DNA from 2 places in the Rhizobium sp. Pop5 genome. Region 1 is predicted to be linked to the other one. Evidence: predicted binding sites of a transcription regulator. Region 1 holds the regulator's gene; the other holds the start of a gene.
What was found. Region 1 encodes PhoB, which activates phosphate uptake and scavenging genes when phosphate is short. Its sites were predicted from a motif close to TGTCATNNANCTGTCAT; they were not measured.
Positions count from the first base shown of each region.

Region 2: the regulator PhoB is predicted to act here: its motif matches at 3,216-3,232, upstream of NE852_RS26310 (DUF47 domain-containing protein).

Region 1 is NZ_CP099399.1:140,509-156,531, reverse strand. Features, by position in the region: gene NE852_RS02935 (efflux RND transporter permease subunit) at 1-2,876, opposite strand, end outside; gene NE852_RS02930 (efflux RND transporter periplasmic adaptor subunit) at 2,876-3,991, opposite strand; gene NE852_RS02925 (TetR/AcrR family transcriptional regulator) at 4,090-4,677, shown strand; tRNA gene NE852_RS02920 (tRNA-Gly) at 4,697-4,770, opposite strand; gene NE852_RS02915 (2'-deoxycytidine 5'-triphosphate deaminase) at 4,830-5,924, opposite strand; SAM riboswitch at 5,998-6,076, shown strand; gene NE852_RS02910 (O-succinylhomoserine sulfhydrylase) at 6,120-7,304, shown strand; gene apaG (Co2+/Mg2+ efflux protein ApaG) at 7,552-7,944, shown strand; gene NE852_RS02900 (Hsp33 family molecular chaperone) at 7,947-8,939, opposite strand; gene argF (ornithine carbamoyltransferase) at 9,030-9,944, opposite strand; gene NE852_RS02890 (aspartate aminotransferase family protein) at 9,963-11,162, opposite strand; gene NE852_RS02885 (GcrA family cell cycle regulator) at 11,588-12,121, shown strand; gene phoB (phosphate regulon transcriptional regulator PhoB) at 12,297-12,980, opposite strand; gene phoU (phosphate signaling complex protein PhoU) at 13,128-13,841, opposite strand; gene pstB (phosphate ABC transporter ATP-binding protein PstB) at 13,886-14,701, opposite strand; gene pstA (phosphate ABC transporter permease PstA) at 14,717-16,023, opposite strand, start outside.
Region 2 is NZ_CP099401.1:118,391-134,413, reverse strand. Features, by position in the region: gene sigJ (RNA polymerase sigma factor SigJ) at 11-895, opposite strand; gene NE852_RS26330 (hypothetical protein) at 892-1,413, opposite strand; gene NE852_RS26325 (hypothetical protein) at 1,406-1,783, opposite strand; partial or broken gene dinB (DNA polymerase IV) at 1,930-2,991, shown strand; partial or broken gene NE852_RS26315 (elongation factor G) at 2,980-3,177, opposite strand; gene NE852_RS26310 (DUF47 domain-containing protein) at 3,343-3,984, shown strand; gene NE852_RS26305 (inorganic phosphate transporter) at 3,984-5,003, shown strand; gene NE852_RS26300 (NUDIX hydrolase) at 5,245-5,784, shown strand; gene NE852_RS26295 (inositol monophosphatase family protein) at 6,061-6,861, opposite strand; gene NE852_RS26290 (ABC transporter ATP-binding protein) at 6,893-7,954, opposite strand; gene NE852_RS26285 (iron ABC transporter permease) at 7,951-10,164, opposite strand; gene NE852_RS26280 (ABC transporter substrate-binding protein) at 10,233-11,261, opposite strand; gene NE852_RS26275 (ABC transporter substrate-binding protein) at 11,381-12,403, opposite strand; gene NE852_RS26270 (response regulator) at 12,601-13,359, shown strand; gene NE852_RS26265 (ATP-binding protein) at 13,356-15,449, shown strand; partial or broken gene NE852_RS26260 (2'-5' RNA ligase family protein) at 15,816-16,023, shown strand, end outside.

The sequences.
Region 1 (16,023 bases):
GGACGTGTCCGCTGCACCGTCGCCTCGATGACGGCGTGATAATTGTCGAGACCGGCTGCCTCATTCTCCTTGATCTGTTCCGTCAGGATCAAGGTGTTGCGCATCAGGATTCCAGCCAGTCCGATCAATCCGAGAATGGCATTGAAGCCGAAGGGCTTGTCGAAGAGAAGCAAGACCGGAACCGCCCCGGCAAGGCCGAGCGGCCCCGTCAGCATGACCATGGTCATGGTCGACAGGTTGCGGACCTGCAGCACGATAACGATGAGCATAGCGGCAATCATCACCGGGAAGACTTTGACCAGGGCGTCGTTGGCCTTGAGCGATTCCTCGATGTTTCCGCCCATCTCGATACGATATCCCACGGGAAGCGAGGCAATCAGCGGCTGAAGCGCCCTCAGAACCTGCCCTGATACTTCAGGCGGCTGTGTCGCCTCGTTGATATCCGAACGGATCGTGATGACGGGCGTTCGATCGCGGCGTTTCAGGATCGGTTCTTCAAACCGGATTTCCGAGTGGCCGATCTGATCGAGCGGAACCTGTCGCCCATCCCGGCTCATCAGCGAGAAGTCCGCCAATCTTGAGGGATCAAGCCGGTTGTCGCCAGCACTACGTGCGATGACAGGCACGTTGCGAATATTCTCGCGAACCTCCGTAATCGGAATTCCGCTCAGCAGCAATTGCAACTGCTGGGCTGCCTCGGCCGGCGACAGGCCGATCAGGTTCAACCGATCCTGGTCGGGAACGAAGCGCAGCACCGGCGTACGGTTGCCCCAATCGCGGTTCGCCTGGCGCACATCCGGCACGCTCTTCATGATGTCGAGGGCTTTCTCGGATATCTGGTACAGTTGCTCCGGATCAGGGCCGGTGATCCGGAACTCGACCGGAAACGGCGTGTAAGGACCGAAGACGAGCTGCGTGACGCGGACATAGGCCTCTGGGGCAAGCCCATCCGAAACGGCAGTGCGCAGGCGAAGCTTCAAGACCTCGCGTGTGTGAGCATCAGGGGTCAGCACGACGATCTTGGCGAAAGACGGGTCCGGCAATTCCGGCGCCATGGCAAAGAAGAAGCGGGGAGCGCCCTGGCCGACATAGCTGGTGACTGTCTTCGCCTCCGGCTGCTTCTGCAGCCATTCTTCGAGCTTCGTAACCGTTGCCGTCGTCGTCTCGATGCTGGTGCCTTCGGGCATGCGGACTTCGACGAGGACTTCGGGACGGTCCGACGTCGGGAAGAACTGCTTTTTCACCGCGCCCATTCCGACGACGGAGGCCCCCATGGCGATGACGACCACCGCACAGGTGAGGAACTTGTGGCGCACGGTAAATTCGATCAGCCGCCGCAGGCGCCGGTAATTCGGGGTGTTGTAGATGGCGTGATGGCCGCCTTCGACCGGCTTGATCGCCGGCAGCATCTTGACGCCGAGATAGGGCGTGAAGATCACCGCGACAATCCAGGAGACGATTAGGGCAAAGCCGACGACCCAGAAGATGTTGCCCGCATATTCGCCGGCGGTCGATCGGGCAAAGCCGACCGGCATCAGCCCGATGATCGTCACGAGCGTACCCGACAACATAGGGGCTGCGGTGTGGCTCCAGGCATAGGCGGCCGCCTTGATGCGATCCATACCCTCTTCCATCTTCACCACCATCACCTCGATGGCGATGATGGCGTCGTCGACCAGAAGCCCGAGCGCGAGGATGAGCGCGCCAAGGGTGATGCGATCGAAGAACCGACCGGTTTCCAGCATGATGAGGAAGACGACGGCAAGGGTCAGCGGAACAGCCAGAGCGACGACGATGCCGACACGCCAGCCGAGACTGACGAGGCTGACGAACAATACGACACCGAGCGCCATGGCGAATTTCAGCATGAACTCGCCGACGGCTTCGTCGATGTTGACGGCCTGGTCGCTGACCTTGGCGAGCGTCATGCCGAGCGGCAGGGTCTTTGCGATCGCGGCGGATCTTTCTTCCAGCGCCTTGCCGAGTTCCAGACCATTCCAGCCCTGTTGCATCACCGCGGCAAGCATGATCGCGGGCTCGCCGTCATGGCGAATGAGATAGGTGGCCGGATCTTGGTAACCGCGCCGTACTTCGGCAAAATCCGAGAGCTTCAAGGTGCGCCCAGCGGCGACGATCGGCGTGTCTGATATCGCCTGGATGCTATCATAGGCGCCATCGAAGCGAATGAAGACCTGCGGGCCGCGCGTATCGATCGATCCTGCCGGCGTCACGGTGTTCTGCCGCTGCAAGGCGGCCGCGATGTCCTGGGCCGAAATGCCGAGAGTGGCGAGCTTGGCATAGGAGAATTCTACGAAGATCTGTTCGGGCTGCTCTCCGAGGATGTTGATCTTCTTGACTCCCGGCACATGCAGGAGATCCTGGCGGATCACCTCGGCCTGGCGTACGAGCTCGCGCATCGGCATGCCCTTGGCCTTCAGCGCATAAAGCCCGAAGCTGACATCGGAATACTCGTCGTTGACAAAGGGACCGAGCACGCCCCTCGGCAGGTTGCGGACCTCGTCTCCAAGCTTCTTTCGGGCCTGATAGAATTCCTCCTCGACGGCCGCGGCCGGCGTGCTGTCCTTCAGTGTGACGGTCAAAAAGGCGTAGCCCGGCCGCGTTGTCGTCTCGACGCGATCGTACCAAGTAAGCTCCTGGAGGCGCTTCTCCAGCGGCTCAGCGACAAGATCCTGCATTTCGCGCGCTGTCGCGCCCGGCCACACGGCCGTTACCGTCAAGGTCTTGATGGTGAAGGAGGGGTCCTCCGCGCGTCCAAGCTTGACGAATGCATAAGCGCCGGCGGCGGCCAGCAGAACGATGAAAAACAGCGTGACGGCCCGCTCGCGAACGGCGAGCGCGGATAGATTGAAGTTCATCAGTTTACCGCCTCTGCCTGTTCCACCTTGGTGCGCACGCTGGCGCCGTCCTGCAGCAGATGGGCGCCGAGAGCGACGACCGGCTCGCCTGCATTGACGCTGGAAACCACCGCGACCTCCTCACCCATCTGTTCTATTTTCACCTGTCGGAAGTGGACGGTCGAAGATTCCTCATCGAATACCCAGACGCCGGTTCGACTGCCATCATCCAAAACGGCGCCAACGGGAACCGCGGCATGCGATTGGCCGCTGCTGTTGGAGATTCTGATCGTCACGGTCGCACCAAGCGGGGCCGACGCTGCCGCGCCGTCCAGAACCCAGCGGGCTTCATAGGTGCGGGTCTGGGGATCGGCGGCGTCGGAGATCTGCCGCAGCCGCGCCTTGTCTTCCCGGCCTTCCTTTCCATAGATGCTGGCGTCGGCTACCTCGCCGAGCTGCGGCCGAAGGAATTCGGGAAGCCAGACCAGCGCCTCGCGCGGGCCGGCCTGTGCGAGCCGGACCACGGTTTGTCCTGCCATCACGACTTGCCCCGGCTCTCCGAGCGTTTCGACAACCGTTCCGTCAGTATCGGCAACCAGGACGGAATAGGCGGTCTCGTTTTCTGCGACCTTCGCATCCGCTTCCGCCGCGGCAAGCTGCGCGGTCGCGGTGTCGAGTGCTGCCTTTGCCTGCTCATAGCGCTGCGGGGTCGCGGCCAATCCGTTTTTCACCAAAGCGGCGTAGCGTCTCTCGTCTGCTTGCGCTTGGGTCAGCATAGCTTCAGTTGCAGCGACCGCGTTTCGTTTCGCCGTCAGTGCGAGACGCAGATCGGTCTCGTCGATGCGCATCAGCGGCTGGCCGGCCTTGACCTGCACGCCAACGTCCACATAGCGCTGCATGATCTTGCCCGGCACACGAAAACCGAGATTGCTCTGCACCCGGGCGGCAATGGTGCCGGTGAAGGTACGTTCGGCTGTCTCCGGGCTCGTTGCCTCTATCAGCTTGACGAATGGTGGCGCGATGCGGGGATCGGCGGCTTGCGCGTCCCTTTTCGCGGGCTCCCCGAAAAGGACGAACGCCGTGGCGCCGGCAGCCGCCAGAAGGCCGAAAGAGGCGAAGAGAATTTTGCGGTTCATGTCATTAACCCTTATTGACGGGCGCAGCTATTCGTTTAGATTGCGATCTAACTCTAATTCTGGTATAGATGTCAAATGAAATCTAATTGGAGATCGCTATGAGAGTCAGTCGGGCTCAGGCCGAGGCCAATCGTGAAACGGTGATCAATGTCGCAAGCCGGCTCTTCCGGGAGCATGGCTTTGATGGGATCGGGCTGAAGGATTTGATGAAAGGTGCCGGCCTCACTCAGGGCGGATTCTACAAGCAGTTCGAATCGAAGGATGATCTTGCGGCGCTGGCATCCGGGCGAGCGATGGAGAGCGCGGTTGGCAGGTGGTCAAGGGTTGCCGCCGGAAGCGCCGATCCCTTCGGCGCGGTTGTCGGCATGTACCTTTCGACCGGGCACCAGGAAGAGAAAGGCGATGGTTGCCCCTTGGCAGCGCTCGGGTCCGACGCGGCGCGTCAGAGTGAGGAGGTGCGAATTCCCTTCCAGAATGGCATCGAAGCGCACCTTCAGATTCTCGACGAATTGATCCCGACATCGGACGGCACGAAACCTTATGACAAGGCCATGGTCGTGCTGTCCCTCATGGTGGGCGCCGTAACCATTTCTCGCATCATGACCGATCAGGCCATGTCGGAGCGTATGCTCGAATCCGCTGCTGATGCAGTCAAGTACATCGCGGGCGACAGAAACGAAAAATGAGATCAGATGAATGAGCAGCTGGAGCGGGTGAAGGGAATCGAACCCTCGTATTCAGCTTGGGAAGCTGCTGCTCTACCATTGAGCTACACCCGCGTTGAGCTGAGATTTCCAACAGATGGGGGCCGCTGTCAAGTCGCGGCAGGTGCAAGGCTTCAGATGCGGAAATGCTTCGAGAGCTTAAGGCCCTGGGCCTGGTAGTTCGAGCCGAGGCCAGAGCCGTAGAGGCTTGCGGGCTTTTCCTGCATGTGCTCGTAGACCAGGCGGCCGACGATCTGGCCGTCTTCGAGGATGAAAGGCACTTCGTGGCTGCGCACTTCGAGCACGGCGCGGCTGCCGCGCCCGCCGGCCGGCGCATGGCCGAAGCCCGGATCAAAGAAGCCGGCATAATGGACGCGGAATTCGCCGACCAGCGGATCGAAGGGGGTCATTTCGGCGGCATAATCCGGCGGCACATGCACGGCCTCGCGCGAGACGAGAATATAGAACTCGTCGGGATCGAGGATCAACTCGTTGCGGCCGCGGCTATAGAGCGGTTCCCAGAAGTCGAAGATGTCGTGCTGATCTTTCTTGTCGACGTCAACGACGGCGGTGTGGTGCTTGCCGCGATAGCCGATCAGGCCGTCCTTGTCTCCGGTCAGGTCGATCGAGAGCGCAATGCCGCCACCGGAAACATTGGGCTGCTTGCTGGCGACCAGCGTCTCGCTTTCATGCAGCTTTAAAAGCTCCGGCTCGCCGAGCAGTGCCTGGCCGACGCGGAAGCGGATCTGCGACAGGCGCGATCCGCGGCGCACGACGATCGGGAAGGTGCGCGGGCTGATTTCGAGATAGAGCGGGCCCGCATAGCCGGCCGGGATCTTGTCGAACTCCTGGGCGTAATCGGTGATGACGCGGGTGAAGATATCGAGCCTTCCGGTCGAGCTCTTCGGATTGGCCGAAGCGGACATATCGGCCGGGAGCGCCAAGCTTTCCATCAGCGGCACGATATAGACGCAGCCGGTTTCGAGCACCGCACCCTCGGAAAGGTCGATCACATGCAGGCTTAGCCGGTCGAGCTTGTCCGACACCAGATGCGAGGGGCCTGGCATAAAGCTGGCGCGCACGCGAAAAGCCTTGGCGCCCAAGCGCAGATCGAGACTGGCCGGCTGGATCTGGTCGCGGTCCAGCTCCCGCTCGGAGATAAGACGCCCCGTTTCGAACAGCGCCGAGATTGCGCGGTCAGCCAGAATTCCCGTTTCGCGAGCCATCATGCCCCATCCATCATTTGCCGCCGACAAAACCAAACTCGGGGAATTGACGCAAGCAGCTAACAGCAGTATTGCAGAATTATCCCGTGGTGATTTGGCCGGTCGGCTTGCAGCCACGTTAAACAAGTGGCTAAAAAGACCGGGTGTGAAACCGGTCTGCTTTTGCGGCCGGTTTTTTTGTTATGTGAAGGTGATGGCATGAGCAAGACCTGGCGCCCGGCAACCCAACTCGTCCACGAAGGAACGTTGCGTTCGCAATATGGCGAGACGTCCGAGGCAATCTATCTCACGCAGGGTTTCGTCTATGACACGTCCGAGGCGGCCGAAGCACGCTTCAAGGGCGAGACCGACGGGTTCATCTATGCCCGCTACGGCAGCCCGACCAACGACATGTTCGAGAAGCGCATGTGCGCGCTGGAAGGCGCGGAAGACGCCCGCGCGACGGCTTCCGGCATGGCCGCCGTCACCGCCGCTATCCTCTGCCAGCTGAAATCGGGCGATCATATCGTCGCGGCGCGCGCGCTGTTCGGCTCCTGCCGCTGGGTTGTGGAGACGCTGGCGCCGAAATACGGCATCGAGTGCACGCTCATCGACGGCCGCGATCTTGCCAACTGGGAAAAGGCCATCCGCCCCAACACCAAGGTGTTCTTCCTGGAAAGCCCGACCAACCCGACGCTCGAAGTGATCGACATCGCCGGCGTTGCCAAGCTTGCCAACCAGATCGGCGCCAAGGTCGTCGTCGACAACGTCTTCGCCACCCCGCTCTTCCAGAAGCCCCTGGAACTCGGTGCCCATATCGTCATCTACTCCGCCACCAAGCATATTGACGGCCAGGGCCGCTGCCTCGGCGGCGTCGTGCTTTCCGACAAGGCATGGATCGACGAGAACCTGCACGACTATTTCCGCCATACCGGCCCGGCCATGTCGCCGTTCAACGCCTGGACGCTCCTCAAGGGCATCGAGACGCTGCCGCTGCGCGTCAAGCAGCAGACTGAGAACGCGGCGAAGATCGCCGATTTCCTGGCCGAGCAGGGCAAGGTCGCCAAGGTCATCTATCCCGGCCGCAAGGACCATCCGCAGGCCGATATCATCGCCAAGCAGATGACGGGCGGCTCGACGCTGGTCTGCTTCGAGCTGAAGGGCGGCAAGGAAGCTGCCTTCGCGCTGCAGAATGCTTTGGAGATCGTCAAGATCTCCAACAATCTCGGCGACAGCAAGAGCCTGATTACGCACCCGGCAACGACGACGCACAAGAACCTGACGGAAGAGGCGCGCGCCGAACTCGGCATTTCTGCGGGCACGGTCCGGTTTTCGGCCGGCATCGAGGATACCGACGACCTGATCGAGGATTTCGCACGGGCGCTTTCCAAGGTCTCGGCCTGACCAGCGACAATGGCGGCCGGCCCTGATCGGGTCCGGCTCGCCGCTCCGCCAGGCGGACCTGTTCGGCCGCAGCTTCGGAACAAATCCGCTGACGCCGGCGTTCGCAGTAATATTAACACTGACGATTAGGCTTAATGTTCGAAAACCCTTCGATCATGACCATTTCATCGATGATCAACGTTCCGTTCCTTGACGGACAAGGCCTCTTATAAGATACGGGTAACATATCTTGACTAAGGTGCAAGGCATGTATCGCGCCCTCACAAGAGAGATCGAAGTTGTAGTTGAACCGTTCTATCTGGAGGAGCAATCCGATCCGGAAGACGACCGCTATGTCTGGGGTTACCGGATTGTCATCAGCAATAATTCCGGCATAGCCGTTCGCCTCGTCAACCGCTACTGGAACATCACCGACCAGAACGGACAGGTGGATGAGGTGACCGGTCCCGGCGTTGTCGGCGAACAGCCGCGGCTCAGCCCCGGCGACACCTACGAATATTCCTCGGGCTGCCCGCTCGATACGCCGTCCGGCCTGATGTTCGGCCATTACCAGATGGAAACGGATGAAGGCGAGCTGTTCGATGTCGACATACCCGCCTTCTCGCTGGATTCACCAGGGCTTCTGCGCGTCCTCAACTGAGCCTATTCGGCCGGTTGAAACTCGACCGGCTCGAAGCGGTAGGTGGTCGAGCAGAATTCGCAGGTGACGGCGATCTCTCCGTTTTCCTGGCTCGCCTCGATTTCCTCGGCGCTGAAACCCTTCAGCACACCGCCGATCTTTTCGCGCGAACAGCTGCAGCGGTCGAAGACCGCTCTGGGTTCATAGACGCGCACACCGCGTTCATGGAAGAGCCGGAACAGCAGTCGTTCGGTGCCAACAAGCGGATCGGTCAGTTCATCGGCATCAATCGTCTCGACCAGCGAACGGGCTTCGACCCAGGCGTCATCCTCGCCATGCGGACGGTCGCCGGTATCGCCATCACCTCCATGGAGATCCGGTTGGCGCATGCGCTCCGGGGCCTCCGGCAGAAACTGGGCGACGAGGCCTCCCGCCCGCCAGCGATGGCGCGGCTTGCCGGCCTCGTCACGGTCGAAGAGTTCAGCCGCGGCAAGGCGCACGCGCGTCGGGATCTGCTCCGACTGGCGAAAATAAACGCCGGCGATATCTTCGAGCGAGGTGCCGTCGAGCGCGACGATGCCCTGGTAAGGCTGGCTGAACTTGCCCTGATCGATGGTGAAGGCGAGCACGCCCTTGCCGAGCAATTGCTCCGGCTCGGCCTCGCCCGCTGCAACCGCCTTGGCGAGCAACGCCTGATCGAAACGCGCATAGGCGCGGACATTTTCCGGCGTCGAGAAATCGGCGACGAGAAGATCGACCGGACCATCGCCCTTGGTCTGCACCGTAAACTTACCGTCGAACTTCAGCGAGGTGCCGAGCAGCACCGTCAGCACGACGACTTCGGCGAGCAGCCGGGCGACGGGCGCGGGATAGTGATGGCGCTCAAGGATCGCATCGAGCATCGGGCCGAGCTGGACGGCGCGACCGCGCACATCCAGACCCTCCACCTGAAAGGGAACGACGTGGTCATCGCCGGCGAAATCGAACTGGCCGAGGGCGGCTGCAGCTTCTGCCATGGCTTTCACTCCTAATTTTCAGAGCGACGGCCAAGGTGCCCGACGCTCGCGCGGTCGCCAGTTTTTGACTCGGCGACACCAGATTATGGTTCAGATCGCGCCCAGGCACCAAGCAAGAATCGATTTCTGCGCATGAAGACGGTTTTCCGCCTCATCGAAGACCACGGATTGCGGGCCGTCGATCACGTCATCCGTCACTTCCTCACCACGATGGGCGGGCAGGCAATGCATGAACAATGCATCGTTGCCGGCCTTCGCCATTAAGGCCGCATTGACCTGATAAGGCTGGAAGACATTATGACCTCGGGCCCGATGTTCCTGATTCATGGAGACCCAGGTATCGGTCACCACGCAATCGGCGCCGGCGACCGCACGGTCGGCATCATGGCAGAGCATGATTTCGGCGCCCTCATCGCGGGCCCAGTTCAGATAGTGATCCTTCGGCTCGGAACCAAGAGGCACGGCCATGTTCATGCGGTAGCCGAAGCGCGCGGCGCCCTCGACCAGCGAATGCAGCACGTTGTTGCCGTCGCCGGTCCAGGCGATGGTCTTGCCCTTGATCGGGCCGCGGTGTTCTTCGAACGTCATGATATCGGCCATGATCTGGCAAGGATGGGTATCGTCCGTCAACGCATTGATGACCGGCACGGTCGCATGCTCGGCAAGCTCCAGCAGGCGCGAATGCTCGGTCGTGCGGATCATGATCGCATCGACATAGCGCGACAGAACCTTGGCGGTGTCGCCGATCGTCTCGGCGCGGCCGAGCTGCATCTCGGTGCCGGAGAGGAACAGCGTTTCGCCGCCGAGCTGGCGCATGCCGACATCGAAAGAGACGCGGGTGCGCGTCGAGGGCTTTTCGAAGATCATCGCCAGCATCTTGCCGGCCAGCGGCTTGTCGTCCTTGCCGGTTTTGAAGGCCTGCTTGCGGGCGAGCGCATCGTTCATGATGGTTCTGAGATCGGCTGATGTGACCGCCGAAAGATCAAGGAAATGCTTAGGTGTCATATCGTCTTCCTACCTCGTTCAAGCCGTCTTCTTGACCTTGGACGCGCGAATGCTCTCAGCGGCGCGCTCGATGCGGGCAAGGCCCTCGCGGGCTTCCTCGGCGGTGACGACGAGGGGCGGAAGAAGGCGGATAACGTTATCGCCGGCAGGCACGCCGAGCAGATGGGCGGCACGGATCGCCTGCAGCAGTTCGGCTGAGGGGACTGCGGCCTTGACGCCAAGCAACAGCCCCTCGCCTCTGATATCCTCGATCACATCGGGATAACGATCCTTCAACGAGGCGAGGCCCTGGCGGAAAACCAGCGCGACGTCGCGCACATGCTGAAGGAAGCCATCGGCGAGGATGATGTCGAGCACGGCGCTGCCGACGGCCATGGCGAGCGGATTGCCGCCATAGGTCGAACCATGCGTACCGGCCTTCATGCCGGAAGCGGCCTCTGCTGTGGCAAGGCAGGCGCCGAGCGGGAAACCGCCACCGATGCCCTTGGCGACAGCCATGATGTCGGGAGTGATGCCCGACCATTCGTGGGCGAAGAGCTTGCCGGTGCGGCCAACGCCGGTCTGAACTTCGTCGAGGATCAGCAGCAGGCCCTTCTCGTCGCAGATCTGGCGAAGCGCCTTCATGAACTCGTTGGTGGCAGGACGGACACCGCCCTCGCCCTGCACCGGTTCGATGAGGATTGCGGCCGTGGCATCGGTGACCGCAGCGCGGACCGCTTCGATATCGCCGAAAGGCACCTGATCGAAGCCCGGCGCCTTGGGGCCGAAGCCTTCGAGATATTTCTCCTGGCCGCCCGCGGCGATCGTCGCGAGCGTCCGGCCGTGGAAAGCGCCCTCGAAGGTGATGACATGGAACCGCTCGGGATGGCCCTTGGAAAACTGGTAGCGGCGCGCCGTCTTGATCGCGCATTCGAGCGCTTCCGCACCCGAATTGGTGAAGAAAACCTTGTCGGCGAAGGTGGCGTCCGTCAGGCGCTTTGCCAGGCGCTCCTGACCCGGGATTTCATAAATGTTCGAGAGGTGCCAGACCTTGTCGGCCTGCTCCTTCAGCGCGCCCACAACATGCGGATTGCTGTGGCCGACCGATGTGACGGCGACGCCGGCGCCAAAATCGAGATATCGCTCGCCGCTTTCGGTGATCAGCCACACGCCCTCGCCTCGCTCGAACCGCAGCGGGGCACGAGAATAGGTGTCATAAAGCGGCGCGGCTTCAGCCATGGCGCGATCTCCTGATCTAAAAGTTATGGGGCAACTGACTCCGGCTAAGAAACCAGGCCCGAAAAATCAAAAATGCCGCCTCGCGGCGGCAAGCGGTACTATTTCCTTTTCGCGCTGCAATGTCAACAAAACTGCGCCCTTAGCGCATGCAGCAAGCGTGTACAGCGGCATTTCAAGTCTTCAACAGGCATTATTGCAGAAATGACACGCAGGGGCAGCAAGTTGGGGAAAACCCGAAATTCGATTCATCCGGATTCACGCGACTCTTGTCACGGAGTCAGCCTCACACTAGGTTAAAGTTCAATTACTAGACTGCATGCGGCGGAACTAGTCACCAAAATTGATCAGGCGTTTCTTGTTTCGGAGGCTTCCGGGACAACGGTGAGGGATTCTGCCATCACCAACGCAAAAGGTGGAGACAGGGCATGAACTGGACAGACGAGCGGGTCGAAAAACTCAAGAAGCTTTGGTCCGAAGGGCTGAGCGCCAGCCAGATCGCGGCGCAGCTTGGCGGAGTGAGCAGGAATGCTGTCATCGGCAAGGTTCATCGACTGAGCCTTCCGGGCCGCGCCAAGGCCGGCGGCACGGCCACGACGGCGCGAGCGCCCAAGCGTACTACGTCGGCGCCGCGCGCCCCGAACTATGCCTCGCGCATCGCCACCCGCACCGTTACCCGCCAGCAGGGCGCAACGATGCTGAAGGAAGAGATCGAGATCGAAACGATCGAGGAAATGGAATACGTGCCGAAGGGCAACGTGGTTGTGCCGATTTCCCGCCGTCTCGGCCTGACGGAGCTTACCGAGCGCACCTGCAAGTGGCCGGTCGGCGATCCGCTGAAGGAAGACTTCCATTTCTGCGGCTGCGAATCCCCCGACAACTCGCCCTATTGCAGCTATCATCAGCGGCTTGCCTACCAGCCGGTCAACGAGCGCCGCAGGGCAGCAGCCCGCGTCAGCTGAGCGTGTGACATCGCTGGACATCAGAAACGGGCCGAGCGGCCCGTTTTTTTATGGAGCTTTACGGAAGCTCAGGTTTTGGATTGTCGATCAAGTCGGCGCGTGCAGACCCTCGGCAGAATGGCGAGGATGACATCGCGGGTTTTGCCAGGATTGTCAGCGGTTAGAATGGAAGCCCTCAGGCTTCCATCGAATAGCCGGCGCCGCGGACGGTGCGGATAACGTCCTGCATGTTGGAAAAGTTCAGCGCCTTGCGCAGGCGGCCGACATGGACGTCGACGGTGCGCTCGTCGACATAGATGTCGTGGCCCCAGACGCCGTCCAAAAGCTGCGACCGGGAGAAGACCCGGCCCGGCGACGACATCAGGAATTCCAGCAGGCGGAATTCGGTGGGGCCGAGGCGGACTTCGCGGCTCTTGCGATGGACGCGATGGGTTTCGCGGTCGAGTTCGATATCGCCGCATTTCAGCACCGTCGACAGAACCTCCGGACGGGCACGGCGTAGCATCGCCTTGACGCGGGCGACGAGCTCGGGGGTCGAGAAGGGCTTGACGACGTAATCATCGGCGCCCGTCGAAAGCCCGCGGACGCGCTCGCTTTCTTCGCCGCGCGCCGTCAGCATGATGATCGGCAGGCGCTCGGTTTCCGGCCGCATGCGCAGGCGCCGGCAGAGCTCGATGCCGGAGACGCCGGGCAGCATCCAGTCGAGGATGAGAAGGTCGGGCGTGCGCTCCTGAAGCCTGATTTCGGCTTCGTCGCCTCGAAGGATGGTATCGACCTCGAAACCTTCTGCTTCGAGATTGTAGCGAAGAAGCACGCTGAGCGCTTCTTCGTCTTCAACAACTGCAACTCTCGGGATCATGCGTGTCGGTCTCCTCGCGCATGATCCTTAAACCGGGGGTGATTTAAGCAATGCATCCTGCGCAAATTCAGAATTGGCTGCGACCTGTTTGCGCGCCCGGATGGGCGCGCACGCGATCTTCTGGTCCGGGCGACTGGTCCGGAACCGTTATTCCGTAACCGCGCCAACGGTGTTGGCGCTGTCGTCCTTCGGACGATCACCTTCCGGCTGTGCGCCGGTTGCCATGTAGTAGATCGTCTCGGCGATGTTGGTGGCGTGGTCGCCGATGCGCTCGATGTTCTTGGCACAGAAGAGAAGATGCGTGCAGCTCGTGATGTTGCGCGGATCTTCCATCATGTAGGTGAGGAGTTCGCGGAACAGCGACGTGTACATCGCGTCGATCTCGTTGTCGCGTTCGCGGATCGCATTCGCCTTGTCGGCGGCGCGCGTCGTGTAGACGTCGAGCACTTCCTTGAGCTGGACGAGCGCCAGTTCGGACAGATGCTCCAGGCCGCGGGCGAGCTTGCGGGGAACGCCGGTGCTCTGGACGGCGATGACGCGCTTGGCGGTGTTCTTGCCGAGGTCGCCGACGCGTTCGAGATCGGCGGCGATCCGGATCGAACCCATGATTTCGCGCAGGTCCGAGGCCATCGGCTGACGGCGGGCGATGGTGACGATCGCCTTGTCGCCGATCTCGCGTTCGGCGTGATCGAGGATCACGTCGTCGGAGATGACTTTCTGCGCCAGCGCGGTATCGCCGTTGACGAGAGCGCGGACGGATTCGCTGACCATCTGCTCGGCCAGGCCGCCCATTTCGGAAATCCGCCTGGACAGGAACTTCAGATCATCATCATAAGCGGAAAAAATATGTGTCGATGCCATGGGGCTTTATCCTCGAATAACGGGAAGGCTTCGTGTCGCCAAAATCAGCCGAAGCGACCCATGATGTAGTCCTGGGTACGCGGATCGTCCGGATTGGTGAACATCTTGTCGGTGTCGTTCTCCTCGACGAGATTGCCGAGGTGGAACATGGCGGTGCGCTGCGAAACGCGCGCGGCCTGCTGCATGGAGTGCGTAACGATGACGATCGTGTAATTTTCGCGCAGCTCGTGGATCAGCTCTTCGACCTTGGCGGTGGCGATCGGGTCGAGCGCCGAGCAGGGCTCGTCCATCAGGATGACTTCGGGGCTGACGGCGACGGCGCGCGCAATGCAGAGGCGCTGCTGCTGACCGCCCGACAGGCCGGTGCCGGATTCGTGCACGCGGTCTTTGACCTCGTTCCAGAGGCCGGCGCGCTGCAGGCTGGTCTCGACGATCTGGTCGAGATCGGCCTTCGACTTGGCAAGGCCATGGATGCGCGGGCCGTAGGAGACGTTCTCATAGATCGACTTCGGGAACGGGTTCGGCTTCTGGAAGACCATGCCGACGCGGGCGCGAAGTTCGACGACGTCGATATCGGGATCATAGATATCGTCGCTGTCGAGCGTGATCTTGCCGGTGACGCGGCAGCCGTCGATCGTGTCGTTCATGCGGTTAAGGCTCCGCAGGAAGGTCGACTTGCCGCAGCCCGAGGGGCCGATCAGCGCGGTTACGGTGTTTTCGCGGATGTTCAGGTTCACGTCGAAAAGCGCGCGCTTCTCGCCATAGTAAACCGAGACATCCTGGCCGATCATCTTATAAGGGACGTTGCTCATCTTCCGATCCAGCGCCTTTTCAACTGCTGCTTCCGTCAACATGTTCATGATGTTTAACTCCGTTTACCAGCGGCGCTCGAAGCGACGACGCAAGAGGATGGCGCCCATGTTCATGACGATCAGGAACAGGAGCAGGACGATGATGGCACCCGAAGTACGCTCCACGAAGGCACGTTCGGCCTCGTTTGCCCACATATAGACCTGTACGGGCAGAGCCGTCGAGGGATCGAGCGGTGTCGCCGGCGCGTTGGCGACGAAGGCGACCATGCCGATGAGCAGCAGCGGCGCGGTCTCACCGAGCGCATGCGCCAGGCCGATGATCGTGCCTGTGAGAATACCGGGCATTGCGAGCGGCAGGACGTGGTGGAAGACCATCTGCATTTTCGAGGCGCCGAGGCCGAGGGCTGCGGCGCGGATCGACGGCGGCACGGCGCGCAGAGCCGCACGCGTCGCGATGATGATCGTCGGCAAAGTCATCAGCGTCAGCACCAGGCCACCGACCAGCGAAGCCGAACGCGGCATGCCGACGAAGTTGATGAACACGGAAAGACCGAGCAGACCATAGACGATGGAGGGAACGGCGGCGAGGTTGTTGATGTTGACCTCGATCAGGTCCGTCAGCCGGTTCTTCGGCGCAAACTCCTCGAGATAAATCGAGGCGGCAACGCCGATCGGCAGCGAAAGTGCCAGAACGATCAGCATCAGGTAGAGCGAGCCGATGAGGGCGACGCCGAGGCCTGCGGCCTCCGGACGGCTGGAGTTGCCGTTGACGAAGAGGCCGGTGTTGAACTGCTTATGGAGAGCGCCGCTCGCCTTCAGCTCGTTCATCCAACCAACCTGCTTGTCGTTGACCTTGCGGTTCTTCTCATCGACCGAGAGATCGATCTGGCCCTTGTTGGCGCTATCGACATTAGCGTCCGCGAGCACCGTGACATTGACGGTCTTGCCGATGATCGACGGGTCGGCGACGACCATGTCGCGCAGTTGGATCGGCGCGCCCTTGGAGAGCATGGCCGTTGCGTCGCGCACGTCAGGCTTGCTTGAGGCATTGATGTTCAGTTGCTTGACGATCGCGTCACGCAGCAGAACCGGGTAGTTGGCGGCGACCAGAACCGAAGGGTCGGTCGCACGCTTGTTGTTCGGGTCGATCGTCTTCTCGGTGAATTCGATCGGCAGCGTGATCGCCGTCTGCTGGAAGGCGGTGTAGCCCTTGCCGATCACCGTCCACAGCAGGATGAAGAGGAAGACGAGGCCGAAAGCGATGGCGGCGATGCCGTAGGCCTGGAACCGGCGCTCGGCGGCGTAGCGGCGCTTGATACCGATATCGCGGCGTGGAGGTGCCTTGGAGACGGTGACGCCTGATGTGGGAG
Region 2 (16,023 bases), on a different replicon from region 1:
ACACCACAATTCACGCAGCCGGTGTGCCGTTCGCGGAAACGCGGACGAGCTTGTCCGGATTGCGGATAAGATAGATGCCGGCGATCCGTCCTCCGGAATCAAGATCAACGGCCATAAAGCTGTCGAGACCGGCTTCGGAACCAATCAGCACCCCCGCGCCGCCATTCGCTTGTACCGGCGTGAAATGCCAGCCGCCGGCGCGCGGCTTGCGCGCGATGTGCATGAGGAAGGCCGCCACCTCAGGCGGGCCTGAGAGCATCCGCAGCGCCGCGACCACCTTGCCGCCGCCGTCGGAGACCAGCTCTATGTCCTCGGTCAGCATGGCCGCGAGCCCGTCGATAGTTTCCGTTTCGACGGCTTGACCGATTGCGATCAGCAGCCGCTCGATGTCGGTCTGGCTCGCTAAAAAACGTGGCGGCCTCTCCTTTACCGCCTGCCGGGCGCGCGAGGCGAGCTTGCGGACCGCCGCCGGCGAGCGACCGAGTGTGGCGGCGACCGTCTCGAAATCCATGCCGAACAGGTCGTGCAAGAAAAAGGCGGCGCGCTCGAGCGGCGAAAGCGTCTCAAGTGTCCGCATGACAGCGAAGGATATGTCGAGCTCCCTGTCGCCGGGGCTTTCTTCGATCTCGACGATCGGCTCGGGGAGCCAAGGGCCGATATAGGTCTCGCGCCGCGCTTTCAGATGCCTCAGCCGGTCGAGCGAAGCATTCGTGACGACGCGCGCAAGCCACGCATCGCGATCCCGTACATCGTCGCTGGCCAGCAACTTGATGGCGGCGTCCTGGACGATGTCCTCCGCATCGCTGACGGAGCCGAGATAGCGATAGGCAAGCCGCACCAGTCGCCGGCGCAGCGCCGGCGGCATCGCTTTATCCCTGTCATGGTCCATCATCATGCAGTTTCCCGGAACTCGGCGGGCAATATCTCGCAGCTCAAGGCCGCGCCGACGCCGCGCTTCAATGTCGGGTACAATTGTCCGGCCGTCACCGCCGAGGCAAGGCCATAAAGCCCCTTTTCCCCAAACCGCTCCCTTGCGGTTTCGATAAGAGCGGGAAGCTCGCCCGTATTCGTGATGACCGCCATGGCGTAGTCGGCCGCAAGCCGCATGTCGGCATCAGCCGGGCCCCGCCTAGCGATGGCCGCCAGGGCATCCGGTCGGACACCCGCCTCTTCCGCCATGCGGATGATCAGCATCGCGCAGGAACCGCAATCCATGGCGCGGGCGGCAATGAATTTTGCCGCATAGTAGGGCGCGGCCGGCAGGCCGAAACGCTCCTGGGTGAAGGGCGTGAGAAGGGCGAGCTTGAGGAAGCCGCGCTCGCTGAGCGCCACCATCGCTTCCAAATAGCCGATATCGTAATCATAACGCGCGCCGAAATTACGGGCCGCGTTGACAAGCAGTTGCCTAAACATGGCACCGCCTCCGTGCGAAAATCATGAGCGGCAACAGCGCCGGGACCACGATCAATGCGAGATCGCGCGCGATATGGCCGAGTTCGGGGCCATGCATGGCGATCTCGGCGAGATGCAGCAGCGCATGGCCGACCAGGAAAACGCTCGCCAACGTGACCAGCAACCGGGCACTCAGCGGGTATATGGCCGCCAGCCAAAGGGCAAATCCGGCACTGAGGAAACCGAGGCCGGCGTCACGAACGAAATGAGCGTTGAACGGTCCGGTCTCGTCGACACCGGGTACGGCACCGTACCAGAATGGTGGGGTGAGCAGCATCAACAGGCCGTTGAGGAGCTGTAAGGCGGAGAGGGCACAGAGCAATGATCGCATAAAAATCTCCTTTCGCTGACAAGGACGAAAGGAGGTGCCGTTTGTGACACGTCTTATGGCGATTTCGAAACTTTGTCTGCCTGCTGCCCCCTTGCCTTGCACTCTCCGAATGCTATGCCAATCCCATTACGATTGCTGAAGCCGCCATGAACGCCATGAGCTCGACCCCCGTCCGAAAAATCATCCATGTCGATCAAGATGCCTTTTATGCGACGGAAGAGCAGCGCGATAATCCGGACTTGCGCGGCAAGCCCGTTGCCGTCAGCGGATCGGCTGCCCACAGCGTGGTGGCAGCGGCAAGCTACGAGGCGCGTGCCTATGGTGTCCACTCGGCGATGCCGTCGGTGACCGCCAAGCACAAATGTCCGAATCTGATCTTCGTGCCGCTCCGTTTCGATGTCTATAAGGCGGTGTCGCAGCAGATCCGCGCGATCTTCGCGGAATACACACCGCTGATCGAGCCGCTGTCGCTTGATGAGGCCTATCTCGATTTCACGCATGATCTCAAGGGAATGGAGATCGCTACCGAGATCGCGCGGGAGATCCGCGCCAGGATGAAGCAAGTCACCGGCCTCAACGCCTCGGCTGGGATTTGCTACAACAAATTCCTTGCCAAGATGGCGAGCGACCTGAACAAGCCCACGGCCAGGCCGTGATTACGCCGAAGAACGGGCCTGCCTTCGTCGAGGCCCTCCCCGTCAAGAGATTCCATGGGGTCGGCCCCGCGACGGCGGAAAAGATGCATCGACACGGGATCGACGCCGGCGCCGACCTCAAGGAGAGGACCCTTCCCTTCCTGCAGCAGCATTTTGGAAAATCGGGACCATGGTTCTATTGGATCGCTCGCGGAATCAATGAGCGTCAGGTGAAACCTGATCGCATTCGCAAATCGATTGGCGCCGAGGATACCTTCGGCGAAGACCTCCATACTTTGATGCCGCCCGCGCCGGCCCGCGGCCTTTCGTCGACAAGGTCTGGCGGTATTGCGAAGCCAATGGCATTCGCGGCAAGACCGTGACGCTCAAAGTGAAGAGGGCCGATTTCACCCAGATCACCAGGAGCAAGACTACGGTTGCGCCGGTGGCGAATGCATTGGAGATCGCCGAGATCATCGATCTGCTGCTGTCTCCGATTTTCCGGTCTCCAAGGGAATTCGATTGCACGGCGTAACGCTGTCCTCCCTCGATGCTGCAGACTATGACGCTGGCCCCCTCTCGGATTGGGATCTGGCGAAGCAAAAGGGTATGGTTGGCGTAGTCTTGAAGCGCGGCGATCACGTCCCTCAACTGCCCTCTTGGTTCGTCGATCCGGTTGACCAAGAGGATGCAAGGCGTCCCCGAGGCTTCGACTATCCGCAGATAGGGCGCGGCGAGCACAGCCTCCTCGGGTGCCGATCCATGTGACCCTCTGACGCTATGCGGGCATCACCGCCTGTCATAAATCTGTCATAAACCGAAATTCGGCCCTATCTCCTCAAGCAGATAATGGTTACGACACGGCTGCACGATGACGGCCATCCAACATCGACTTTTTAGGCGCACGAAAATCGCGAGGTACACATGCTGGGTTGGTTTCGAAGGTTGATGCCGCGCGAAGATCGGTTTTTCGATCTCTTCGAACAGCATTCCAAGACGATCGTCGGAGCCGCACAAGCGCTGGACCGGCTACTGTCGGGGATAGAGATCGAGAAGCAATGCGAAACGATCGTGCGATTGGAAGACCAGGCCGACAATATCACCCGCGAGGTCATGCAGGCCGTGCGGCGAAGCTTCATCACACCCTTCGATCGCGGAGACATCAAGGATCTCATCCAGTCCATGGATGACGCGATCGACATGATGCACAAAACGGTGAAGACCATCCGCCTCTTCGAGCAGACCAGCTTTGATCCCGGAACGCAGGAGATGGGCAAGACAGTCGTAGAGGCGGCCAACCTTATTGCCGAGGCAATCCCATTGCTCGATCGTATGAATGCCAATGCGTCACGACTCTCGGCCATTGCCGAGCAGGTCACGCGCGTGGAAGGACGATCCGACGAACTGCACGAGCAGGGTCTCAAGGATCTGTTTCGCCGGCACGGCGCGAGCAACCCGATGGCTTATATCATCGGCAGCGAGATCTACGGCGAGTTGGAAAAGGTGGTCGACCGTTTCGAGGACGTTGCCAACGAGATCAGCGGCATCGTGATCGAGAATGTCTGATGGATGCCACCCTCGCTCTTCCGCTCCTCGTCGGCCTTATCTGCGTCGCGCTAGTATTCGATTTCTTGAACGGCCTGCATGATGCGGCCAATTCGATCGCGACGATTGTCTCGACCCGGGTCCTGAGGCCGCAATATGCAGTCTTCTGGGCGGCCTTCTTCAATTTCATCGCGTTCCTGTTCTTCGGGCTCCATGTGGCCGAGACGCTCGGGACCGGCATCATCGATCCGGCGATCGTCACCCCGCAAGTCATATTCGCGGCTCTCATCGGCGCCATCGTCTGGAATGTCCTGACCTGGATATTCGGCATTCCCTCCAGTTCCTCCCATGCGTTAGTCGGAGGGCTGGTGGGAGCGGGTCTCGCCAAGTCAGGACTGACCTCGATCGTTTGGAGCGGCCTGCTGAAGACTGCATCGGCGATCTTCATGTCGCCAATGATCGGTTTCCTTCTGGCACTGTTCCTCATCCTGGCGGTGACATGGTTATTCATCCGACAGACGCCCTTTGCCGTCGATCGATCGTTTCGCTTCCTGCAATTCGTGTCTGCGTCCCTCTATTCGCTCGGCCACGGGGGCAACGACGCACAGAAGACCATGGGCATCATCGCCGCACTGCTCTATTCGCAGGGCTATCTCGGGGGCAGCTTTCACGTGCCGCTCTGGGTGGTGCTTTCATGCCAGGCGGCAATGGCCCTCGGCACGCTCTTCGGTGGCTGGCGCATCGTTCATACGATGGGCTCGAAGATCACCAAGCTGAACCCGATGCAAGGCTTCTGTGCCGAAACGGGTGGCGCTTTGACACTCTTCGGCGCCACATGGCTCGGCATACCTGTTTCGACCACCCACACCATAACCGGAGCCATCATCGGCGTCGGCGCCGCAAAGCGCGCCTCCGCAGTCCGGTGGGGGTTGGCGGGCAACATCGTGGTCGCGTGGGTCATCACCCTGCCGGCGGCGGCGGTGATATCAGCACTTTCGTTTTGGCTGGTCACGGTATTGAACCACGTCCTTTTTCTGTGATGTCGTTCAGGGCCGGTCCGGCAGCAGCATCGCTGCCGACAGCCTAATTTGCGGGGATAAGGACGGGGCATGTCGGGCCTAGTGAACAGTCGCGCTCGCATTGATTGCCTGCGACGCACGTGTGCAGGTTGATCTTCGTTGCGTTGACGTTTTCCTTCAGTTCGCGTCGCACAAAAGCGTAATGTAAATTGGGTTTTCCTGTTTCCTGCGGCTCTGATGAAACCCTATACCACGCAGCAGAATGCTGCTCGAGGAAGCATTGCCAAAAGCGAAAAGACATCTTTCCAAACTCGCGAAGGCAGGCACCGGGTTGTTTGGTGAACGGTGGCTCGAGCAATATGCGGCGATCTGCTACCGGCAGGATCCTGAACAAGGATACCAGGCGCTCCTCATCACCTCGCGGGGAACTGGGCGGTGGGTGATCCCCAAGGGCGGTCCGATGAAAGGGAAGAGCCCGCGACAGGTCGCGGCGCGAGAGGCGTTCGAGGAGGCCGGCGTCAACGGCAAGATCAGCAAGAAAGCCATCGGGCGCTACAGCTATTTGAAGCGATTGGATGATGGACAAAGCGTTCCCTGCCTCGTGGAAGTGTTCACGCTGGAAATCGGGTCGATCGCGGAGACGTTCAAGGAGCAAGATCAACGCCAGATGTCGTGGGTGCGCCTGGTCGATGCCGCCCGATTGGTTGAGGAACCGGAACTGCGTGGCTTGTTCACGAAGCTCGAAAATGCGCTGAGGGCCAAATCGGAAAAGGTTCAAAAGAGTGACAGATCACCCCCCTGATTGCCACCCAAGACTGGCTGGCGTCCTCTTCTGGTGAGATGTCCGCGAGATGCGGAAGCAAGGCCGGATAGACTGCAGCGGGGGGCTGCCGAGATTGCCGGCCTCTGTCGGAGCGCAGCCGCTCTCTCGCCGTGAGCTTTTGAATGGTACCGGTGGTGGCGAAGTACCTGGGGAAGGTCGGGGAGGCATTCGGAGAGGGACATGCGGCAGGCGGTCAAACACGGCTTTAGAGCCGGAATGCCGCTCATCACCCTCCCCATTTTTGACCTATGCCCTTCACGGAAGTTGATGGATGGCCAATAGCTCCTCGTAAACCGAAACGTTGCTCGCCAGAACGGGATGCCCCTTGTGCAGATCCTCCCCCTCGGTCGGAAACGGCAGGTAGGCGCCACCAGCTTCTTTCACCAGGCAATAACCGGCCATGCAGTCCCAGGCCCGCATATGCGGCTCGTAGTAGCCGACCAGGCGGCCAGCAGCCACATAGGCCAGCATCAGCGCTCCCGAGCCGTTGCGAATGAAGTTGCCGCCAGCGGCGAGCAGTGCCGTTATGATGGAGCCGACACGCTCTGGTGACACATAGCTGTTGCAGCCGATGCCCGTCATCGCGTTCTGTATCGTGCGGGACGGATCGAGCCCGAGCATCGTCCCGTTGAGGCTTGCGCCGCGGCCCTGAGCGGCAGCATACAGCTCATCGACGCAGGGCACCTTGATCACCCCGATCACAGGGATGCCGCCATGCAGGACAGCGATCGAAACGCACCAGGTCGGCATGCCGTTGACGAAGGGCGAGGTTCCGTCGATCGGATCGACGACCCAGGTAAAGCCCGAACTTCCCTCCTGATGGCCGAACTCCTCTCCGAGGAAGCCGTCCTCGGGAATTGCCGCGGCAACCCGCTCACGCAAGAAGGTCTCGACGTTGCGGTCCGCAATCGACACGACATCCTGGAGGTCGCGCTTCGTCTCGATCACGAGGCTCTCGCGCTTGTTGAAATAATCGAGCGCAAGCGCGCCGGCTTCCTCGGCAAGGGATTTTGCCAAACTGAAGCGCCGCTCGAGATCCGTGTCACGCACAGTCATACTTCTATCCTTTTATTTGCATTCCAATAGTTCAGGCAGCGATCAGTGCAATGCCGCGGTTTTCGAATCCGAGTGTGACATCGCTGGCTGGCGGAAGGTTTCTTTCGACGGCATGGTCGATGATGAAGAGCGTTCCGACATCGGTTTCGATCTCATATTCGACATGCCCTCCGAGATAGGCGCTATGGAGAACCCGCCCCGCCAGACCCTGCTGACCGGGTGCCGCGATCGCGATCGAACCGGGCCTGACGGCAAGTTTCGCCATGCCGGGTTTTGCGCCGCGCCCCGGCAGCCGGTGGTGCACCCCCGCCACGCGGATGAGCGCCTCCGTACCTTCGATGCCGATCACCTCGCAAGGGATGACATTGGCTTCTCCCATGAAGTCGGCGATGAAGGACGATGCCGGCGCTTCGTAAAGCTCGCGCGGCGTGCCGGATTGGGCGATCTCGCCATCCTTCATGACGATGATGCGGTCGGACACGGCCAGAGCCTCATCCTGATCGTGCGTGACATAAACGGCCGTGAAGCCGAGCCGTTGCTGCAGCGCGCGGATATCCGTGCGCACCTTGCGGCGCAGGCGCGCATCGAGGTTGGAGAGCGGTTCGTCGAGCAGCAGCACCTGCGGCTCCAGCACCAGCGCGCGGGCGACAGCGACGCGCTGCTGCTGACCGCCGGAGAGTTCGGCCGGAAGGCGATGGCCCATGCCGGCAAGGCCGACGAGCGCCAGCCCCTCCTCTGCTTTCTCGCGCGCCTCCTTGCGGCTGAGACCGGAGGATTCCAGGCCATAGGCAACATTGTCGCCCGCATTCATATGCGGAAACAGCGCATAGGACTGGAAGACCATCGAGACATCGCGCTCATTGGCCGGCAGCATGGTGACGTCCTTGCCGCCAATGACGATCTTTCCAGCCGAGGGATGTTCGAGGCCGGCGAGCATGCGCAGCGTCGTCGTCTTGCCGCAGCCGGAGGGGCCAAGCAGGGTGACGAGCGTGCCGGGCTCGATGGTGAGCGAGAGGTCCGGGATGGCCGTGAAGGCGCCAAAGGTCTTGCGCACGTTTTGGAAGACGACGGAACCGGCTTTCTGGTTGATCATGCGATTTTCTCCTGACGAGAGGTGGCGAGGCCGGCGACGCGGTTTTCGCGGCGCAGACGCCGCTCGCCGACGATGAGCTGGAGGCCGGCGATGACGGTGAGCATCACGACGATCAGCATGGAGGAATAGGCGATCGCCACGCCGTATTCGCCATTCTCGACGAGGCCGACGATGTAGGAGGTCGCCATGTTGTATTCGGCGCTGACGAGGAAGATGACGGCGCTGATGGAAGTGATGGCGCGCACGAAGGAATAGACGAGCGCGGCGGTGATGGCGGGGCGCAAGAGCGGCAGAATGACCTTACGGATCGTGCGGAAGCTGTTGGCCCGGAGCGTCAGCGAGGCCTCGTCCAGGCTCTTGTCGAGCTGGCTCATCGCCGCAATGCCGCCGCGCACGCCGACCGGCATGTTGCGGAAAACGAAGCAGGCGATCAGGATCAGCGCCGAGCCGGTCATTTCGAGCGGCGGCAGGTTGAAGGCCATGATATAGCTGACGCCGATGACCGTGCCGGGAATGGCAAAGCTCATCATCAGGGCGAATTCGAAGGCATTCTTGCCGGAAAATTTCTGGCGCACGATGATGTAGGCGGTGAGCAGACCGACGGCGGCGGTCAGGGGGGCGGAGATCAGTGCGATCTCCATCGTTGTCCAGAACGAGTTCCAGGCGACGCCCGTCCAGGCAATCCCGTTTTCGAAGCTGATCGAAAAGGCCTTGGCGTAGTGGTCGAGCGTCAGCGAATTATCCAGCCCCCAGGTCTTCACGAAGCCGCCGATCAGGATCATGCCGTAGATAACGAGCGTGAAGACGATCCACGGGATGACCAGCGCGTGAACGCCGATCGCCAGCCCGCGCGGCAGGGCGATATGCGATCCGCTGTCGCCCTTGCCGGTGACGGTGGCAAAGTTCTTGCCCGACAGCCAGACGCGCTGGGCAAGGAAGGCCGAAAGCGTGAAGGCGAGCAGAACCATGGCGAGCACGGCGGCGCGTGAGGGGTCGTTCTGCGAACCGACGACGGCAAAGAAGATTTCCGTCGAGAGCACGCCATGGCTGCCGCCGAGCACCAGCGGATTGCCGAAATCGGCCATGCTTTCGATGAAGCCGATGAGGAAGGCGTTGGCGAGACCGGGCTTCATCAGCGGCAGCGACACCCGCCAGAACGTGCGCCAGCGGCCGGCGCGCAGCGTCGTGGACGCCTCCTCCATCGACGGGCTGACGCCCTCGACGACGCCGATCAGCACGAGGAAGGAGATCGGCGTGAAGGATAGAACCTGCGCGATCCAGATGCCCGTGAGGCCGTAAAGCCAGCGGCCGGGCTCGATGCCGAACAGGCTTGACAGGCCTTGAGTAACGACGCCGGCGCGGCCGAAGAGCAATGTAAGCGCCAGACCGATGACGAACGGCGGCGTGATGATCGGCAGGATCGTGAGCATTCGCAGCCCCTTCTTGAAGGGAAAGCGCGTGCGGGTGGCGACGAGCGCGAAGGCAAGGCCGAGCAGGGTCGAGCCGAGGCCGGTCATGATGGCGAGCCACAGCGTGCGCCAGGCGACACCGCAGCGACCGGCGCCGATCACGCAGTTGAGGCTCCAGATGCTCGGATCCTGAATATTGCGGATGAAGTTGGCCGCATTGAACGAACCGTCGAAATCCTGCACCGAACCGACGAACATGCTGCCGATCGGGTAGAAGACGAAGACCGCGACAAGGAAGACGAGCAGCGCAATCGCGCTGACCACGAAGGCATCTCCCTTCATGACGCCGCGCTCGGCAAGGCCGAAGGCGAAGAGCAGCACGAAGGTGATGGCGGAGAGCACCGCGCCCGCCCCCATGGAGGGCTGGCCATTCGAAAGCGGGCCGAAGAGAGTGTCGCTCACCGTCCAGGTCCAGCCGGAAAAGCCGATGGCAAGGCCCTGAATCGAGAGGAAGAGGACGCCGATCGCGCCGGTCGAGGCCAGCACGGCGCTGCGGCGCATCGGATCCGCCATGCCGCGGGCGGCGAGCGCTAGGAGGAGCAGCACGAGCGCACCGGAAAGCCACGGCCGGCCATGCGCGAATATCTGCACGAGACCCGGGGCAGCCTCCGAGGAAAAGGGGAAACCGGCCAGCCAACCGAATCCGAAGAAGCCGTTCTCGATCCGATACCAGGGCAATAGGGTCAATGCGACCGCGCCCAGGATCAGGACCATGTCCAGCCTGCGATTGCCATGTTTCATGGCTGACCTCGCTGTCTTTGAGTTTAGGGAGCGGCGCGCCTGGGAGACAGGCGCCGCCGGTCAGGACATCAGTTAGCGGCGGCGCCGATCTCGCGATCCCATCGTTCCAGCAGTTCCTTGCGCTTTGCCGGGTCGCCATAGGTCTTGAAGTCGTAGTCGATCAGCTTGATGTCCTCGAAGCGCGGCGCCTCCTTCGGGATGGTCGCACTCTTGTTGGAAGGCAGCTGGAAGGATTTGGCATCCTTCATGCGGGACTGGACCTCTGCCGTCAGCGCCCAGTCGTACCAGATCTTCGCATTGTCGAGGTTGCGCGCGCCTTTGATGATGGACATGGAGCCGATCTCATAGCCGGTGCCTTCGCACGGCGTGATCGACTTGACCGGAAAGCCTTCCGCCGTCTGCGCCACCGCGTCGTGCACGAAGACGATGCCGAGCGCCGTCTCGCCGCGTGCAGCCGCCTTGACGGGGGCCGAGCCAGACTTGGTATATTGCGAGATGTTGCCGTTCAGCTTCTTCAGGTAGTCGAAGGCCTGATCCTCGCCCATGATCTGCACCAGCGAGGCAAGCGCCGTGTATGCGGTGCCGGAAGAATTGGGATTGGCGATCTGGATTTCGCCCTTCAGTTCCGGCGCCAGAAGGTCGGCCCAGCAGACCGGCTCCTTGTAGCCCTTGGACTTGAAGATTTCCGTGTTGTAGCCCCAGCCGAGCGCGCCGGCATAGACGCCGACCGTCTTGTAGCCGGAGCTTTCAGCCTGCTTCTTCGCCCAGTCGTTGAGTTCATCGAGCTTCGCAGACTTATATTCCAGCGTCAGATTTTCCGCCGCCGCCTGAAGATGGGGGTCGCCCGTGCCGGCCCACCAGATGTCGGTCTTCGGGTTGCGGGCCTCGGCGCGCACCTTAGCATAGGTCTCGCCGGACGAGAGGCGAACCATGTTCACCTTGATGTCGTTATGCGCCTTCTCGAAATCACCCTTCATCTGCTCGCAGATGACGACGTCGGCCGAGCAGATGAGGTTGAGTTCGCCAGCCGCCTGTGCGGGCAGCGCACCGAGCGCCGAGCCGGCGAAGAGCATGAGGGTAAGGGACTTGATTTTCATGTTGGCATCCTCCTGTTGCCTGAGTTTGAACTTTCGCGTGAACAAGACACAGCGGGGCCATCGGCCTGCCGCGGCAGCGCGTTCACGGTTTCGGATTGCGTTTTGTTTAAAGGGCTCGATCAGTTCGTTGCGGCGATTTCCGCATCGAACCTGTGGAGCAATCGACTTCGTTCTTCCGGCGAGCCGAAGGTGGCGAAGTCATAATCCACCATCTTGATCATCGAAATATCAGGGGCTGCCAGCGGCAGCGTGGATTTCGCGTTGGATGGCACCTGGTTCTGGCCAGACGCTGCACCCGTACCCTGCCCTTCCGGGCTCAGCGCGAAGTCGACGAAGCGCTTTGCTTCTTCGATGTTCCTGGCGCCTTTGACGATGCTTACGGCGCCGATCTCGTAGCCGGTTCCCTCGCAGGGGGCGACGATGACAAGAGGAGAGCCCGTTTGCTTCTGCGTGACGGCGTCATGCATGAAGGAAATGCCGATGAGCGTTTCTCCGCGCGCCGCCGCCTTTATAGGCGCAGATCCCGATGGGGTGTAACGTTCGATATTGCGGTTGAGCGCAGCGAGATAACGGAAAGCCTCGTCCTCGCCGAAGAGCTGCACCAGCGTCGCAAGCGTGGTGAAGGCTGTCCCGGACGAATTCGGATTGCCGCTCTGTATGCGGCCGCGATAGGCATTGTCCGTGAGGTCCTTCCAGCAGCTCGGCGCCGGCAGCTTCAGCTCGCGCAGCAAATCGGCATTGTAGGCAAAGCCGAGCGCCCCGGCATAGATGCCGGCCGAGCGGCCACCGGACATGGCGAAGAAGTTCTGAGCCCAGGGCAGCATGTCGCGCTCATGGGCCGGCTGGTAAGGTTCGAGAAGATTTTCAGAACCGGCCTGCAGATGCGTGTCGCCCGTGCCGCCCCACCAGACATCGACGGTAGGCGCTGCTTTCTCCGCGCGGATCTGATTGAGGATATCGCCGGTGCTCTTTCGGGTCATCGAGATTTCGAGGCCGGTCTTCGCCTCATACGCCGTCTTCATCGCGGCACACCACATCTCGTCCACACCGCACAGAACGGTGAGTGACGGGGCAGCTGTGCCGGTACCGGCGCTCGCCAGCCACAAAGCTGCCATCGCGCTGAAAGCGATGATGCCTCTCACGATTTCCTCCCATTGGACCTTGCGTCCCAATCTCCGCAGTCAGGATGTCAGATCTGCCGCCTAGCGCAACCTGAGAATGGTTACGGTTCTTACAGCGGCAGCGGATCCGCCATCGCAAAAATGACAAAGGTTACAAATGTGACAAAGCGCATAACACGAGCCCGCTTTGAAGATCGTGACGGCCCTGCCTATAATGGATGCGGGAGGACGTGCATGTGTTGAATGAGAGGATAAGCATTCTGATCGTCGAGGACGATCCAGACATGTCGGAGCTTATCTCCGACCTCGTGGAGGCGGAGGGCTGGACGCCGCTCACTGCGCGCTCGGCGGAAGACGCTGCAATCGTGCTTTCGCGCGAAACCGTGCATCTCGTGCTCGTCGACCATAATCTGCCCGGCACCTCCGGCCGCACCTTCGCGCAGCGCTTGCGCGCGCGGACCAACATCGGCATCGTCATGGTGACGGCTGCCGGCAGCGCCGCGGACCGGGTGCTCGGGCTCGAAACGGCCGCCGACGACTACGTCGTCAAACCCTTCGAGCCAATCGAATTGACAGCCCGCATCAAGGCCGTGCTGCGCCGGACAATCCCCTCGCTGAAGCCCGAGCGGGAAGGCGAGCGGGAGCACGAACCCACATCGTTGAAGCTCGGCGACTGGTCGGTGGACCTCAAGAGCCGCCGCGCCGTCTGCCGCATCGACCCCGCCAAATCGCTCACGAGCGCCGAGTTCGCGCTGCTCGAAATCCTCGCCGAAACGCCCAACGTGCCTATTAGCCGCGCCCATATCCTCGACCGCCTGGGCGCCGAAAGCGAGCGCTTTATCGACCGCAATGTCGATGTGCTCGTGCTGCGTCTGCGTCGCAAGATCGAGCGCAATCCGGACCTGCCACGCCATATCAAGACGCGCCGCGGCAAGGGCTATGTTCTCGACACCGACGAGGGCGAGATCGTATCGTGATCAGCCGTCCGTTTCTCTCCTCCATCGCCTTTCGCCTGCCCTTCGCCATCGTCTTTATCTGCGTTCTCGTCTTCAGCCTGGCGACGATTGCCGTTTACGGCTTGCAGCGGGCGCGCGAAGAGATGACCGCCTACGGTCTGCAGGCGTTCTCGAGTCTCGCCAAAGCCTCGCTGGTCTCTCGCCAGGTTTCCGATCTCGTCTCCAGCGCGCCCTTCCTGATGAATGCGACCTCACCCTACCGCGTCTCCAGTGAAAGCCGCTCGGTCGTGCTGCAGGTCGATAGCCTGCTGCGCGCCATGCAGCCGGAAAACGACGAGGCCGTCGTGAAGGGTTTTGCCAGCCGCCGCATAGTCGAGTTCCTGGAAACGATCCGCACGCAGACAACCGCACTTGCAGGTGATGCGGATTCCGCGCAGCAGCACAAGGCGGAGGCGGCAGCAGCGCTCGGTGAGATCGCCACCGGCAGCCGCGTTGCGGATGCAGATTTCCGCGTTCGGCTGAACGCCATCGTTCAATCCGCCTCCAATTCGGATAGTCTCTTCCAACTGGGTGAATTGCGTCGGCGCTATGTTTCCGAAACCGCTCCGCGACTCGAACGTGCCGCGCCGGACATCCGAATTTCTGCGGCCGAGCTTGCGCCGTACGAACGGGTCTTTGAGGCGCAGACGCGCTATCTCCTCGAAATGTTCGCCATCCGCGCTGCCGTCTCACGTCTTCATAGTGTCTCGCGTGATCTGTCGCACGCGACTGAAACGCAAAGCGAGGCAGTGGCGCGCAGCCTCAGCGACGATCTCGTCTCGACCTCCGACGCTTTGAGCCGCATCCTCGTAATAGTCGCCATCGCCTCGCTGCTGGTGCTGGCAATGGCCTTCCTGTCCATCCGCTCCGTCATGCGCGTCTCCCGCGGCATCGTCGCGCTTTCGAACGGCATGAACGCGCTGGCGGAAGGGCGCAAGGATGTCGATGCGCCGCGCTATGACGGCACGGAAACCGAGTTGGTGCGCCTGCTCGAAGCCTTCCGCGCGTTTCGCGAGAGCGTCGAGCGCGTCACGCGGCTGCGGCGCACGGCGGAGGCCGCCGCCCGCACCATCCGCTCCACCTTCCGCAGCATGAACGAAGGCATCGCGCTGTTCGATCCGCGCGGCCGGCCGATCACTATGAACCGCCGTGTCATCGAGCTGGTCGGCTGGTCTGGTTCGGCCAGGAAATTGCCGCTCCGCAGTTTCGTGACGCCACTGCCGGAGATCGATCCCGCACTCCTGCCGGCCGAGAACGACACCGGCCTGCTCTCCGACCGGTCGGTGCTACGCCACCGCTCCGAAGCAGGGCGGGTGACGGAAGTGTCGCTATCGCGCCAACCCGACGGCGGCATCGTGCTGCTGGCGCGCGATATTACCGACATGGACCGGCAGGAGGCGGAGGCAGCAAAGATTCAACGCCTCGACGGCATCATGCGCATGACCCATCAGGTGAGCCATGAGGTGGGTAATATGATCGGCATCATCACCGGCAGCCTCGGCCTGCTGGAACGGGAAACCGGCTTCAATGAGCGGCAAAAGCGGCATCTCGCTCGCATCCGCAAAGCTGCCGACCGCGGCAGGTCACTGGCCGGGAGCATGCTTTCCATCGGCAGCCAGCAACCGATCCACCCTAGCGAGGTAGAACTCGGCTCGGTGCTGCGCGGCATGGGCGACGTGCTGGAAATTGCCGTCGGCGAAAAATGCCGGCTTGCTTTCGAGACATCCGACGGCCTGCCTACCGTTCTCATTGACACTGCGCTCTTCGAACAATCGATCCTCAATCTCTGCCTCAACGCCTCCGCGGCCATGCCGGAGGGCGGAACGATCCTCATCCGCTGCTCCCGTAGCGAGGCAGGTGTGATCGTCAGCGTCAGGGACGATGGTATAGGCATGACACCCGAAGCCGTCGACAAGGCCTTCGAACCCTATTTTACAACCCGAGATGCCGAAGGCGGCGCAGGTCTCGGCCTAGCCGTGGTGTATGGCTTCGTCCGCCAGAGCGGCGGCGACGCTCGCATTGCCTCGGCGCCGGGCAAGGGAACAGTCGTCGAACTCATGTTTCTGGCATGAATTGCGTTCCGCGCCAGCTTGCTGGCAATCGAAATACGCCCCAACTTCTCAACGTCAAGAAGGTCAAAATTCAATTGAACCGGCTGGTTGACCACGCCAAGACGATCCTCGATGGTGGTCGGGCAGCAGTACGGCGCTTTGTATTTTCGCGCGATGGTCGACGACGGCGCCGAAGTTCTCCTGGTCACGAGCCCCGCGATACTTGGCGCTGGACGATACCCAAAGGACGAGCGCATGATTGTCTGGATGCGGCCCGGTGAAGCTGCGTCTCTCGTCAATGGGCCCGAATTGCGAGGCCTATTGCGCTGCATGGAGAAGCACTCAGCTTGAGAGCTTGCCGGATGCACTAGATGGAGGGACCGCGTTGTGATTCAAACGAAGGCAGACACGTTATGGCTGAGGCAGTGCTGCGCTTTTCATTTACAGTATTTTCCCGAGACCACCTTGCTATCAAAGCTCGGTGACGTGCAGGACCGCATCGAGCGGCACATTACTGCCCCGCTTTTGCGCCTTCCCATCGCGAGCCTGCACATGACGGTCGTGACCTTGATAGACGCGATAGCCCACTTCACAG